Regions from separate parts of the Streptococcus gingivalis genome, predicted to be linked through region 1. Evidence: predicted binding sites of a transcription regulator. Region 1 holds the regulator's gene; the other holds the start of a gene.

What was found. Region 1 encodes Rex, which represses fermentation and respiration genes when NADH is low (regulators of the CRP and FNR family bind a similar motif). Its sites were predicted from a motif close to TTGTGAANTANTTCACAA; they were not measured.
Region 2: the regulator Rex is predicted to act here: its motif matches at 1,122-1,139, upstream of SM122_RS09840 (2,3-butanediol dehydrogenase).

The regions. Positions count from the first base shown of each region.
Region 1 is NZ_JAYKTO010000001.1:446,561-453,884, reverse strand. Features, by position in the region: gene SM122_RS02150 (porphobilinogen deaminase) at 1-221, shown strand, start outside; gene radC (RadC family protein) at 276-959, shown strand; gene SM122_RS02140 (redox-sensing transcriptional repressor Rex) at 1,162-1,809, opposite strand; gene SM122_RS02135 (DUF4649 family protein) at 1,940-2,155, opposite strand; gene SM122_RS02130 (DUF1831 domain-containing protein) at 2,157-2,504, opposite strand; gene SM122_RS02125 (cysteine desulfurase family protein) at 2,514-3,626, opposite strand; gene SM122_RS02120 (ribose-phosphate diphosphokinase) at 3,636-4,592, opposite strand; gene SM122_RS02115 (CYTH domain-containing protein) at 4,665-5,222, opposite strand; gene SM122_RS02110 (GTP pyrophosphokinase) at 5,318-5,989, shown strand; gene SM122_RS02105 (NAD kinase) at 5,973-6,791, shown strand; gene SM122_RS02100 (RluA family pseudouridine synthase) at 6,788-7,324, shown strand, end outside.
Region 2 is NZ_JAYKTO010000002.1:714,542-721,865, forward strand. Features, by position in the region: gene gatB (Asp-tRNA(Asn)/Glu-tRNA(Gln) amidotransferase subunit GatB) at 1-582, shown strand, start outside; gene SM122_RS09835 (hypothetical protein) at 682-1,065, shown strand; gene SM122_RS09840 (2,3-butanediol dehydrogenase) at 1,203-2,246, shown strand; gene SM122_RS09845 (DMT family transporter) at 2,341-3,252, shown strand; gene SM122_RS09850 (DUF4352 domain-containing protein) at 3,407-4,495, shown strand; gene SM122_RS09855 (amidohydrolase) at 4,641-5,786, shown strand; gene SM122_RS09860 (amino acid ABC transporter substrate-binding protein) at 5,907-6,734, shown strand; gene SM122_RS09865 (MetQ/NlpA family ABC transporter substrate-binding protein) at 6,759-7,324, shown strand, end outside.

The DNA of each region.
Region 1 (7,324 bases):
ATTTTCCACGAAATGGTTTAATTACGAAAGGTATCTACGAAGTAGAGCAGGTCTACCAAGCTTTAGAGGCCATTCCTCAGAGCCAGGAGTACTTGTTCCGCTGTGAAATTCAACAGTTTTTAAAGGAGCTTGAACAAGTTCAAACAGGTTATCAGATCCGCTTTAATAAAGATGAAGTCTTAGTGTTAGATGATTTGAAGGAAGAAATCGCCTGTAAATAATGAAAGGTTGTCGTTTTCTCCATTTATTACGAATTAATAAGTGAGGAGGAAATTATGTACGACATATCATTTATTGAACCATCTTTGCTTCCTAGAGAACGTTTGGTTTCTGAAGGAGTGGATAAGCTGAGTCACCAAGAATTGTTATCCATTCTCTTACGGACAGGCAATAAGCAAAAAAGCGTTTATGAGATTGCACAAGGTCTTTTGAGCTCAGTTAATAGTTTAAAGGAGTTAAGTCAATTAACCCTAGAGGAGCTACAGGAAATCTCTGGCATTGGCCGGGTGAAGGCCATCGAACTTCAGGCTGTGATTGAGTTTGGACGAAGGATTCATAAAGACGAATTAATGAGTTCTGAACAGATCATGAGCAGTCAGAAATTGGCCCATAAAATTCAACAGGAAATCGGCCATAAGAAACAGGAGCACCTGGTTGCTCTCTATTTAAATACGCAGAATGAAATTATTCATCAGCAGACCATTTTTATTGGAACCGTGAATCGAAGTATTGCGGAGCCACGTGAAATCCTGCATTATGCACTGAAGCACATGGCAACCTCTATCATCTTGGCTCACAATCATCCATCTGGTGCCGTATTTCCGAGTAAAAATGATGATGAAGTAACGCAACGAGTTTTAGAGGCCTGTGAAGTGATGGGCTTAACCCTATTAGATCACTTGATTGTATCTGAAGAAAACTATTATAGTTACCGTGAAGAAACCGATTATTTGGTATAAAATAGAGAGTGGGACAGAAATCGGTAATTCGTTAGAATTCGATTTCGTCGTCCCACCTCCGCACAGTTGAGTAGGGCTGTAAAAGCTGATGAAATCAGCGTAGTAGAGCCCACTCAACCACTGCGTCTTGCTCGACAATCCAAAAATAATTGAGAGGCTAGGACTTTTGTCCCAGCCTCTTTTCTTGTTAATGTATAAGTCTTTATTCTTCGTTTTTTCGCATGAAATAAAGGAGTGTTTGCAATTCACTAGTGAGATCGACATATTGGACGACGACATCCTTAGGGACTGTCAGATGCACTGGTGAGAAGCTAAGGATTCCCTTGACCCCAGCGTCTACTAAAAGACTAGCAACTTCCTGCGCTTTAATACTTGGGACAGTTAAAATTGCTGTTTGAATGCCTTCTTTTTTGAGATTCTCTTTGATCGTAGAAATCCCATAAATGGGGATCCCATCCTTACTTTTGGTATTAATCAGTTCATGATCATCTACATCAAAAGCCATGACAATTTTCATCTTATTGCGTTCATGGAAGCGATAGTTGAGGAGCGCACTTCCCATATTTCCGATCCCCACAATAGCGACATTGGTAATGGCATTGTCATTTAAGAGATCGGCAAAGAAGTTCATCAGTTTTTTTACGTCATAACCAAATCCACGTCTTCCTAATTCACCAAAATATGAGAAATCTCGTCGAACAGTAGCAGAGTCAATCCCAATTGCATCAGCAATTTGCTTGGAATTGGCGCGCTCTATTTTTTCAGAGTTAAAGCGTTTAAAAATGCGGTAGTAGAGCGATAAGCGTTTTGCTGTTGCGCGTGGAATTGGAGTATTTTTATCATGTTTCACAATATCACAACCTTTCCCTCTTATTGTATAGGAAGATTGTGAAAAAATCAACTATCTAGAGTGGTTTTTCAAAAATATTTTTGTCTAAAGAAAAAGCTGATGACGATGGGAGAGTTCCATCAGCATCAGCTTAGTTTTCAGCTTGTTCTACCTTTTTCAAAAAAGCATAGAGTCCATCGACTCGTCCTGTATAGGGGAGCTTTTCCCCCTTGTATTCAATGGATACGATTGAGTAAGAGTCAGGCAGGGTTACACAGCCTGAAAAATCTAGGATGCAGGCTGCAAGGTCGGGATAAGTAGTCGTTCGTTCTACTTGGTAAGCATCGATATAAGTTAGGGTTACCATATTAGGCCTCTGTTTTGTTGAAAATTTCTCTTTCGACAAGACTATCCATTAAGAAATAGAATTTTTGTTGGATAATGTCATTTTCTGGATTTTTAAAAATATTAACCAGGCGAAGCCCAGACTTGTCTGTAATATTGATCTTAAAACCTGTCAAATCTTTATTGAAAATGATTTTAAGTAGGAAGCCTTCGCCACTATTTGGAACGGCTTCGAGCAAACGATTTAACTCGTAATTTCCAACTTTTGTAACAGCGAATGTATTGTCACGTAAGGTATATTTTTTAACATTTGGGTGTAGACTATAGGTATATTTGCAGTCTTTCAATGAAACACTTGTTTCAAAAGCCATATTGTTCTCCTATGATATAATTTCTTTAAGTTTTGAGAGGAAGTCTTGAACCTCCTCTACGGTATTGAGTTCTGAAAAACTAATTCGAAGGGATTCTTTTAGGCGTGAGCTATCTTTTCCATATAGCGCCTCAAGGACATGGCTGGGTTGAACTGTACCAGCGGTACAAGCAGAACCTGTAGAGACAGAAATTCCAGCAAGATCGAGTCGCATCAGTAAAACGTCATTTTGGACACCCGGAAAGCCAAGGTTCCAAACAAATGGAATATGGTCGTCATTCGCATTTACGTAGTAGTCGTAGGCTGCTAAACCATTGACTAGCTCTTGGCCGAGTTTTTGAACCTGGTTGAAATTTTCTTCTTGATGAAGTGTAGCTTGCTGAAGCGCGGTTGCCATCCCGACAATAGAAATGAGATTTTCCGTGCTGGCTCTCATCTTACTTTCCTGATCCCCCCCATGGATGAGATTATCAAAATCTGGGACGGCTGCATAAAGGAAGCCGACTCCCTTTGGTCCGTGGAATTTGTGGGCAGAAGCACTGAGAAAATCAATTCCCAACTCTTCGGGATAGACAGGGACCTTTCCGATTGCTTGGACCGCATCAACGTGAAAGGCAGCTGGATGATCTTTTAAGAGTTCTCCGATTTCTTTAATCGGTAGAAGATCGCCTGTCTCGTTATTGGCAAACATGGTAGAGACAAGAATGGTATCCGGTCTAAGAGCCGCCTTGATATCACTAGCCTGAATGCGTCCATCTCTTGGTTGGACGATCGTAACTTCAAATCCGAAACGTTCTACAAGATATTCGATGGGTTCAAGAACCGCATGGTGTTCCAAAGCGGTCGTAATGATGTGTTTGCCATCTGCTTGGTGTTTCAAGCAGTAGCCTTTTATAACGGTATTATTACTTTCTGATCCACCTGAAGTGAAGAAAATACGATTTGGAAGAGTATGGAGAGACTGAGCAATTTGCTCGCGAGATTCTCGGAGAAGTTTACTAGCCATCCGTCCATGAGCATGAAGGCTCGATGGATTTCCAAAAGTGGTCTTCATAGTTTCAGACATTTTATCAATGACTTCAGGTAGAAGGGGAGTTGTTGCGGCATTATCAAAATATATCACATTAAGACCTTATTTCTTATGGTAGGCAAATAGAGGACTAACAGGTTTTCTTTCTTGAATGCGAACAATAGCTTCAGCGATCAGTTCGCTAGCTGTCAGATAGTTAATATTTTTTGGTGTTGGTCCATTTGGAGCAACAGAATCGGTTACTAAGATTTCTTTGATCGGAGCTTGATCTAATAATTCAACAGCACCTTTAACAAATAAGCCGTGGCTTGATACAGCATAAATTTCAGTAGCCCCTTCGCGTTCGACAATTTTCGCAGCTTCTGAGAATGTCTTACCAGTATTGAGGATATCGTCAATCAAGATTGCTTTCTTATCTTTAACATCCCCGATGATATAGCCATAATCACGGTTCGCATCATCTTGCTCGTAATCAATGATGGCAATCGGTGCATCAAGATATTCTGCTAAACTACGAGCCCGTTTGACACCTGAGTTTTTAGGGCTGACGACTACAACATCTGGACCTGTTAGACCTTTGTTGATGTAGTGCTCTGCAAAAAGTGGAATGGTAAAGAGGTTATCCACGGCAATATCAAAGAAACCTTGGACCTGAACAGCATGGAGATCAAGTGTGACGACGCGATCCACCCCAGCTTTGACCAACATGTTTGCGACGAGCTTAGCTGTGATTGGTTCGCGAGGAGCAGCAGTTCGGTCTTGGCGAGCATAGCCAAAATAAGGCATGACCACATTGACGGTGTTTGCGCTAGCCCGTTGGCAAGCATCCACCATGATTAACAATTCCATCAAGTGATTGTTAACAGGAAAACTGGTTGATTGAATGATATAAATATCATATCCACGAACACTTTCCTCAATATTGACTTGGATTTCACCATCTGAAAACTGACGGGATGAAATTTTCCCAAGCGGAACCCCAGCATGATCCGCGATTTTTTGCGCAATCTCTGGGTTTGAATTGAGAGAGAAGAGCTTCATATTTTTTTTATCTGACATGTGATTCCAACCTCATTTAGATTTTTGATCTTAGCACTATTTTAGCAAAAATTTGCGATAATTTCAGCTTTTTTACAATCTTTCAGCTAATCTAGCGATTTTATTTTTTGCTGCTTTGTAGACGATTCCATGGTCTGAAATGAACTGATGAAAATTTTCTTCCTGTTCAGCAGTTTCCACCTCAATTTCCAACTCATAATCTTCAGTGTCTAGATAGAGACTGTGGTCTAGTGCCACCAAGCCTGCAGCTGTTTCTTTTTCGAATCGTTCTGTTGTCAGGCTTCCCCAGACAGCAAGTTGTTCAACTGGGATTCCTTTTGACTCCAAGAGGTTTTTGATTTCTCCATCAGGAAACTGTTGTTGTTGAAGAATCTCCTTGGTTTCTTCTGGGCTGAGTGCTTGATTGTACTCGAAATGGCCAACTGTTTCAGGAACTTTGAGGGTCAATTCCGCCTGATCTGTGAAGGTACGCACCCGCAAGGCCATTTTTTCCTTGCGGATGAGCTGGTCGGGTGTATCGATATAGTGGTTGGTTTGGACAACCAATTCTGTATCAGCAAAAAGTGGAAGGAGGGATTGGTATTCCTCCTTATCTAGCAAGGTTTTGTATTCAATTTCTAAATGGTTCATTTTGTAGTCCTTTGCTTTTTTTCGAAAGCGATTCATGATATAATAAGAGATGTGTTTATTGTATACAAAAATGGTTCAGATTACAAGGTGGTAGGATGACAATTGATTGGGAAAACTTCTTAGATCCTTATATCCAAGCAGTTGGGGAATTAAAAATCAAACTGCGTGGGATTCGAAAGCAATATCGTAAGCAACAAAAGCATTCTCCAATCGAGTTTGTGACAGGTCGTGTTAAGCCGATTGAGAGCATCCGAGAAAAGATGATCCGAAGAAATATTTCTGAAGAAAATCTGGCACAGGACATGCAAGATATTGCTGGTCTTCGCATCATGGTCCAGTTCGTAGACGATGTCGAAGAGATCCTAGAGGTTCTGAGACAACGGCAGGATATGCGCGTGGTCCAAGAGCGAGATTACATTCGCCACAAGAAATCAAGTGGCTACCGGAGTTACCACGTCGTGGTGGAGTATCCAGTCGACACCATTGATGGAAATGAAACAATCTTAGCAGAGATTCAAATTCGGACCTTGTCCATGAATTTTTGGGCAACGATTGAACACTCGCTCAATTATAAATATAAAGGAGACTTTCCAGACGAGATCAAAAAACGCTTAGAGACGACAGCAAACCTGGCCTATCTCTTGGATGAAGAGATGGGGGCAATTCGGGATGCGATTCAGGAGGCTCAAGCCCTGTTTGATCCACTTCATCGTAAGTTAAATGATGGCGTTGGAAATAGTGATGACACAGATGAAGACTACAGGTAAAAAAGTATCCATTATTCGCAATCGCAAGCGTCAAAGTGAAGAGGTTTTTCAGCAGTTGCGCTACAAGCTTAGGAAAAATAATTTTATTTTGACGGAGAAGCATCCGGATATTGTGATTTCAATTGGTGGTGATGGGATGTTGCTATCGGCCTTTCACAAGTATGAACACCAGTTGGATCGGGTACGATTTGTTGGCGTCCATACCGGACACTTAGGATTTTATACAGATTACTTAGACAGTGAAATCGATAAGCTGGTTGAGAACTTAAAATATGATACTGGAGCTAAGGTTTCCTACCCCATTTTGAATGTCAAGATCACTTTCGACAATGGGGAAACCCGTACCATGAGAGCCTTGAACGAAGCGACAATTAAGAGAAGCGACCGGACCATGGTTGCCGATCTTACCATCAATGGGGTTGATTTTGAGCGCTTTAGAGGAGACGGCATTACTGTTTCGACTCCTACAGGAAGTACGGCTTACAACAAATCCTTGGGAGGAGCAGTACTTCACCCAACTATTGAGGCGCTGCAGATTGCGGAAATTGCTAGTCTCAACAACCGTGTTTATCGTACCTTGGGTTCTTCTGTCATTGTCCCTAAAAAGGATAAGATCGAGATTACACCGACGCGTCCTGGCTTCCACATTATCTCTGTCGACAATTCAACCTATTCCTATCGCAACATTGCAAAGGTAGAATACCAGATCGACAACCATAAGATTAATTTCGTGGCAAGCTCCAGTCATACCAGTTTCTGGAATCGGGTCAAGGATGCCTTTATCGGAGATGATAGAGAATGAGATTTGAATTCATTGTCGATGAGCATGTCAAGGTCAAGACCTTTCTGAAAAAACACGAGGTTTCTAAGGGCCTCTTAGCAAAGATTAAGTTTCGTGGTGGCCAAATCCTTGTCAATGGACGTCCGGAGAATGCGATTTATTTGTTGGATATTGGGGATCGCTTGGTCATTGACATTCCAGCAGAAGAAGGGTTCGAAACCCTAAAACCCATGGATCGGCCTTTGGATATTTTGTTTGAAGATGATCATTTTTTGGTCTTAAACAAACCCTTTGGCATTGCCTCGATTCCAAGTGCGATTCATTCTAATACCTTAGCAAATTTTGTAAAAGGCTATTATGTGAAGCAGGGATATGAGAATCAGCAGGTTCACATTGTCACTCGCCTGGACAAGGACACTAGTGGCGTTATGCTCTTTGCCAAACATGGTTATGCTCATGCTCGATTAGATAAGCAATTGCAGTCTAAAACGATTCAAAAACGCTATTATGCCTTGGTCAAGGGATCTGGGAAGCTTGATCCTGTCGGAGAGATT
Region 2 (7,324 bases), on a different contig from region 1:
GAGGAAATGCGTACGGAGTTGCCAGAGTTTCCAAAAGACCGCCGTGCGCGCTATGTGGCAGAGCTTGGTTTGTCTGACTATGATGCCAACCAATTGACAGCGACGAAAGTCACTTCTGACTTCTTTGAAGCAGCGGTAGCCCTTGGTGGAGATGCCAAACAAGTGTCTAACTGGCTCCAAGGTGAAGTCGCACAATTCTTGAACGCAGAAGGCAAAACGCTGGAAGAAATCCAATTGACACCAGAAAACTTGGTCGAAATGATTGCCATTATCGAAGATGGAACGATTTCATCTAAGATTGCCAAGAAAGTCTTCGTTCACTTGGCGAAAAACGGTGGCGGTGCGCGTGAATACGTCGAAAAAGCCGGATTGGTACAGATTTCAGACCCTGAAGTCTTGATTCCAATCATCCACCAAGTCTTCGCAGACAATGAAGCAGCCGTAGCCGACTTCAAGTCAGGGAAACGGAATGCGGACAAGGCCTTCACAGGCTTCCTCATGAAAGCAACCAAAGGCCAAGCTAACCCACAAGTAGCCCTCAAGTTACTTGCTCAAGAATTGGCGAAGTTGAAAGAAGAGTAATAGAGAAAAAACCAGCCGAGAGGTTGGTTTTTACTATCCATAAAATTGTGTTAGAATAGGAAAGACCATTACATATCAACTATCATTAGGAGGAGTCACATGAACAAATTTTTAAGAGTTTTATTTATCCTAGTCATTATCGCCATGTCTGGAGCGATTATCTTCCAACTATTCTTTCCATCCTATATGGGAAGTCATTCGGGATATGGTATTTCTGTCGGTTGGCAACGGGAGATTGGGATTTGGAATATGGCAGTCCTTGTGATCTTGATTGCCGTCAATCTCAAATACGATTGGTTTTATCTTCGGACGGTACTAGTGGCCTTGATCATTGGTGGGTTTGGAATTGGGACCAATCATCTTTTCAGTTATTTTCACTATCATCTGCCGGTCAATGGGATTGGTGCGCTTGAAAATTATCTCCTTGTCCTTGGTTGGATTGTGGGCTGGAGAATAGAGAATTCACGAATCAAGAAGAGGTAAGAAGGAGCAGTCGAAGGGCGGCTCTTTTTTCATCTTCAGTTTTTTCTTGACAAAGTTTGTGAAAAGGCTTACAATGGATTTGTTGAGTTTCCTGAAAAGGAAAATGCAAATCATGGAAATATAAAGGAGATTATCCTATGGCTACTATGAAAGCAGCTCGCTGGCATGCAGCAAAAGACGTTCGTATCGAAGAAGTGGAAGTACCTGAAGTACAACCACATCAAGTAAAAGTGGCAGTTAAGTTCACAGGGATCTGTGGGACGGACTTGCATGAATATTTGGATGGACCGATCTTCATCCCAACTGAAGAACATGTGTATTCTGGTCAAAAAGCACCGGTTACTTTGGGACATGAATTCTCTGGTGAAATTGTAGAAGTCGGAAGTGATGTGACTCGTGTCAAAGTTGGGGATCGCGTGACGATTGAACCAATTTTGGCAAAACATAACCTAATCGGTGACTATAACCTTGATCCAAACTTGAACTTTGTCGGCCTTGCTGCAGATGGTGGTTTTGCGAAATACTGTGTCCTTGACGGTGACATTGTCCATGTGATTCCAGATGGCTTGAGCTATGAACAAGCTGCGCTTACAGAACCTGCTGCTGTAGCTGTGTATGCCGTTCGTCAATCTGCATTGAAAACTGGGGATACAGCCGTTATCTTTGGCTTGGGTCCAATCGGTCTTTTGATTGTTGAAGCCCTTCGTGCAGCAGGAGCATCAAAAATCTATGCGGTTGAATTATCTCCTGAACGCCAAGCGAAAGCGGAAGAATTGGGAGCAATCGTTGTTCGCCCAGAAGAAGGAGAAACAATCGTCGAAGCCATCCATCGCTTGACAGGTGGTGGAGCAGATGTTTCTTATGAAGTGACTGGAGTTCCAGTTGTTTTAGGTCAAGCCCTTGCAGCTGTTCATAAAGCTGGGGAATGTATGGTCGTATCTATCTGGGAACGTGAAGCTAGCATCAATCCAAATGAATTCGCTATCCAAGAAAAATCTCTCAAAGGAATTATTGCCTACCGTCATATTTTCCCTAAAGTATTGGAATTGATGGAACAAGGCTACTTCTCTGCTGAAAAATTGGTTACCAAGAAAATTAAATTGGAAAATATCGTTGAAGAAGGATTTATTGAATTAACACAAGATAAATCTCAAATCAAGATTTTGGTTCAACCTGAATAAGCGAATAAATTTATATGAAATATATGAGGCTGAAACGTTTCGTTTCGGCCTTTTATGATACAATAAAAGTAAGGAACAGATTTAGGAGGGGACTATGTCAAAGACGATGAAAGGAACACTCATGACCTTGATCGCCGGGATCGCTTGGGGACTATCCGGAGTTAGCGGGCAATATTTAATGGTTCATGGATTTTCGGCTATTGAGTTAACAAATCTCCGTTTGCTTTTTTCTGGAATTGTCCTTATTCTTCTTTCCTACGTTGCAGATAAGGAGAAGTTTTTGGCCTTTGCCAAAGATAAATCTTCCTACCTTCCCCTTCTTATTTTTGCCTTTTTAGGATTGTTATTGACTCAGTTGACCTATTTAGAGGCGATTGCTGAAACCAATGCTGGGACTGCTACGGTGTTACAGTATCTCTGTCCAGTGGGAATTTTAGCCTATACCTGTATCATGGATAAGGTGGCCCCTACACTAGCAGAAGTGTTTTCGATGCTTCTAGCGATTGGTGGCACATTCTTAATAGCAACCCATGGTCAACTCAATCAATTGGCCATCAATCCCAAAGGTTTGGCTTGGGGAGTGGTGTCAGCATTTGCCTATGCCCTTTACATCATTCTACCTCTGAACTTAATTCAAAAATGGGGAAGCATGCTGGTGATTGGAGTTGGGATGACTATTCCAGGAATCCTAATGCTCCCTTTTAGTGGTCTTCTCTCTTCTTCTGGAAACTACAGACTCGATACCTGGATGGCCCTTTTTGGCTTGGTGGTGATTGGGACGATTTTTGCCTATACAGCCTTTCTGAAAGGAACCTCTTTGGTAGGAGCCGTTAAAGGAAGCTTGCTGGCGTCCTTTGAGCCTGTTTCGGCAGTTTTCTTTGCCTTTGTCATTATGAAGGAGCATTTTTTTATGGTTGATGTGATTGGGATGGCCATGATCCTCCTTGCAGTTCTCTTGATTTCCCTCAAGGATTTCATGATTCAAAAAGAAAAAGGAATCTTGTAAAACCAAAACCAATCATATTTTAGTTAAAAGGTTGAGACGAAGGTCTTGGCCTTTTTGTAATCCTCGCCCTCTGAGGGAGAGTTATCACTATATAGCGTATACATCGCTAGAAAAAGATGTTAAAATAGAACAAAACTTTTTTAAGGAGATGAGGATGAAAAAGATTTTTAAATGGACCCTATTTGCTGTAGCGACCTTGAGTTTAGCGGCTTGTGGAATCAGTGCTCAAAAGACAAATTCGCAGCAAGCAAAGACAGAAAAAGCAGCGAAAAGCTCTGCATCTGACGGTCAAGTCGAGGTGAGTTTAAAAGGAGGGCAATACATCAAACCACCTGTCCTCAATGACTCAGAAGACGGAAGCTATTTAGCCCTTCAATTGGAATTTAAAAATGTTGCCAAAGAATCTATCAACGTGTCAGATTCAGATATCACCATTTACGATGCGAATAATAACAAGGTCAAATTGCAGTCAGGAATTTATGACCACAGTGAAGCCTTCCAACTGCTCAAGAGTGATCAGTTGGCCCAGGATAAAAAATTAACCGGCTATATCGTTTTTCCAGTCGAAAAAGGTAAAAAATATGAAGTGCAGTATGAACGAAAAACCTATAGCTCTGATAAAAAATCCAAGCCTTTAAAATTTGCGGTGGATTCTTCTCAGTATGAGGACAAGGTGGAAGCTTCCACTATTCTAGCAGATGAATACATCAATCAAGTTTACTTCAGTGGCCAACGAAAGGTCAAAAAGGATGACGCTTTTGTTTTGGGAACTGATTTGAAAAAGGAACGCAGTGATTTCCGTGCGAAATTTGCGGCTGATTTTACCCGTCAATTGCATGATTACCAATTCCCTGAAGAAGAAGTGACCCAGTTTATCGATGCTTATGAAAAAGAAAATGCTAAGCGTGCGAAATTAACCTATAAGGTTAAACAATATCTCCCGGACAAGGTGGTCATTAGTCTAAATCCTGAGACGGTCAGCATGGAAAAGACGATTTTAAACCACATGCAGACCTTCTATCAAGAACATCGGAAAGATTATTCGAGTATCATTGAGGCCAATCAGGCTCAAAACAAAGCCTATAGAGAGGAAATGATGGCTTCTCTTGCAGATCGCCCCTTGACGACGCCGGATCGATACGACTACCAGTTGACCTTTGTTAAGAAAGATGGCAAATGGGAAGTAGAAAAAGCCTACAATAGTGATAGCTTTATGGAAAAATTCGAGGGAAATCTTTCTTAATGCTGAAGTTGGCACTCCTAGGACATGAATCTAGGAGTGTTTTTGTCTATAGCTTTAAACTATATCAAAATCCAAGAAACAGGAATTAGACGGAAACACCTATTAGTGATAAAATAATTTTAAGTTTGAAAGGAGATGAAGGCTTGTGTCTTTTTCTTATGAAGAGTTAGCAGAGATTCGCCACTATATCCACCAACACCCAGAATTGTCTGGTCAAGAATACCAGACAACCGCCTTTCTAAAAGAGCGTCTCGAAGAGTTTGGGATTCGTATTTTAGAGAGTGGATTAAAAACTGGTCTGATTGCAGAAATTGGGTCCGGCCAACCGGTGGTGGCACTTCGAGCAGATATCGATGCCCTTCCAATTTTGGAACAAACGAATCTGCCCTACCAAAGTCAGAATCCAGGCGTCATGCATGCCTGTGGCCATGATTTTCATCAAACCAGTCTTCTGGGAGCAGCAGCACTTCTCAAGGAAAAAGAAGACCAGCTGGAAGGAACTGTACGCTTGATCTTTCAGCCAGCAGAAGAAATCTCAGAAGGTGCTTCTGATGTTTTGGCAACAGGACTGTTGGAGGATGTTCAAGGAATTATTGGTTTTCACAACATTCCCCAGCTAAAAGCAGGGCAACTTGCCTTGAATGCTGGAGCCATGATGGCAGGGGTTGAGAAATTCAAGGTTACCGTGACAGGGGTTAGTAGTCATGCTGCAAGACCGGATTTAGGAGTTGATACGGTAACAGCCGTCACAACCATGGTTCAGAATGTACAATTATTAATTTCACGGACCGTTTCTCCTTTTGAAACAGCTGTTTTGTCCATTACGCACCTGGATGTGGGCTCAACCTGGAATGTACTTCCTAAATCAGGCTATTTTGAAGGAACCATTCGTTCCTTTAATCCGAGTGTGCAAAGAGAGTTGAAGGAACATTTCATTTCGATTATTCGTCATATAGCAAAAAGCCTGGAAGTAGATGTGGCTTTTGAGTGGGGTGTGACCCCGCCCGTTACCTTTAATGATGAGGAATTGACGCAGGTGGTTTGGGAAGCTTCACAAGGTTTGGCTGAAGTGATTCCAGCAAATCCTTCTACTGCTGGAGAAGACTTCGCCTTTTACCAAGAGCGAATTCCTGGAGTCTTTGCCTTTATCGGTTCGAATGGAGAGCCGGATGCGCCAGACCTCCATCATGATCACATGACCATCGATGATGCAGCCTTTGAGGTATCGGTTCCCTATTATGTTGAAAATGCGCAAGCTTTATTGCGATATTTTAAGGCCAAAGAAGTGTGATAAAGAAAAACTATCACCTCCATAAAAAATATATATTAGGCAAGTAAATGCTTTTTTGATAAAATTAAAAAATACTTTTAAAATGGCGTTTTATGTGCCTGAAACGAATAAGGAGATCCTATGAATCTAAAAAAAGTGATTAAGTATTCTGCTTTAGGATTAGTTGCAGTCCTTGCAACCAGTGCTTTAGTAGCATGTTCATCTGGTAAATCAGCCAGTGGTAAGAAAACCATTGAAGTTGGGACCGTTGGAACAACCAAACCATTCTCTTACGAAGAAAAAGACGGCAAGCTAACCGGTTATGAAATCGAAGTTTTGCGTGAAATCTTCAAAGGTTCAGACAAATATGAAGTAAACTTTAACAAAACAGAGTGGTCTTCAGTCTTTGCTGGCTTAGATAGTGACCGTTTCCAAATCGGTGCCAACAACATTAGTTACTCAAAAGAGCGGGAAGAAAAATACCTCTATCCAAATCCATATGCTCGCAATCCATTAGTATTGGTCGTACCAAAAGATTCTTCTATTAAATCTTTGGATGACATTGGTGGCAAGAAAACAGAAGTTGTTCAAGGAACATCTACTGCTAAACAATTAGAAGATTACAATAAAAAACATTCAGATAATCCAACTGACTTGCAATACACAGATGGAACGATTCAAACCATTATGGCTAATCTAGCGGATGGTCGTACAGATTACAAGATCTTCGAACGGATCTCAGTGGATACCATCATTCGTGATCAAGGCTATGACAACCTGAAGGTTATCGAGCTTCCAAGCGACCAACAACCTTATGTGTATCCAATTATTGCAAAAGAAGATAAAGACCTTCAAAAATTTGTCAACAAACGTATCAAGGAACTCTATGACAATGGAACCCTTGAAAAACTGTCTAAAAAATACTTTGGTGGAGTTTATCTACCAGAAGCAAAAGATATTAAAGAATAATATTTAATTAAAGGAGACTTCAAAATGAAATTGAAAAAAATTCTTGGTTTAACAGCTCTTGCAGCTATTGCAACATTTGCTCTTGCAGCATGTGGTTCTTCAAAATCATCTAGCAAAGATGGTGAAACAACTGTAAAAGTGGGTGTTATGACTTTGAGCGACACTGAAAAAGCTCGTTGGGATCAAGTTCAAAAGAACTTGGATGACGCTAAAACGGGAATCAAATTGGAATTCACTCAATTTACAGACTACTCACAACCAAACGTGGCTGTAAAAGATGGTAGCGTGGATATCAATGCTTTCCAACACTACAACTTCTTGGATAACTGGAATTCTAAAAATGACAATGCCCTTGTTGCAGTAGCAGATACCTACATCGCTCCAATCCGTCTTTACTCTGGTACAGAAAACGGTAAAAACAAATACACTTCAATTAAAGAAATTCCTAAAGGTGGAACAATCGCTGTACCAAATGACCCAACAAATGAAAGCCGTGCCTTGTATGTCTTGCAATCAGCAGGTTTGATTAAATTGGATACCAAAGATGGTCAATTGGCAAACGTGTCAAACATCAAAGAAAATTCAAAAGA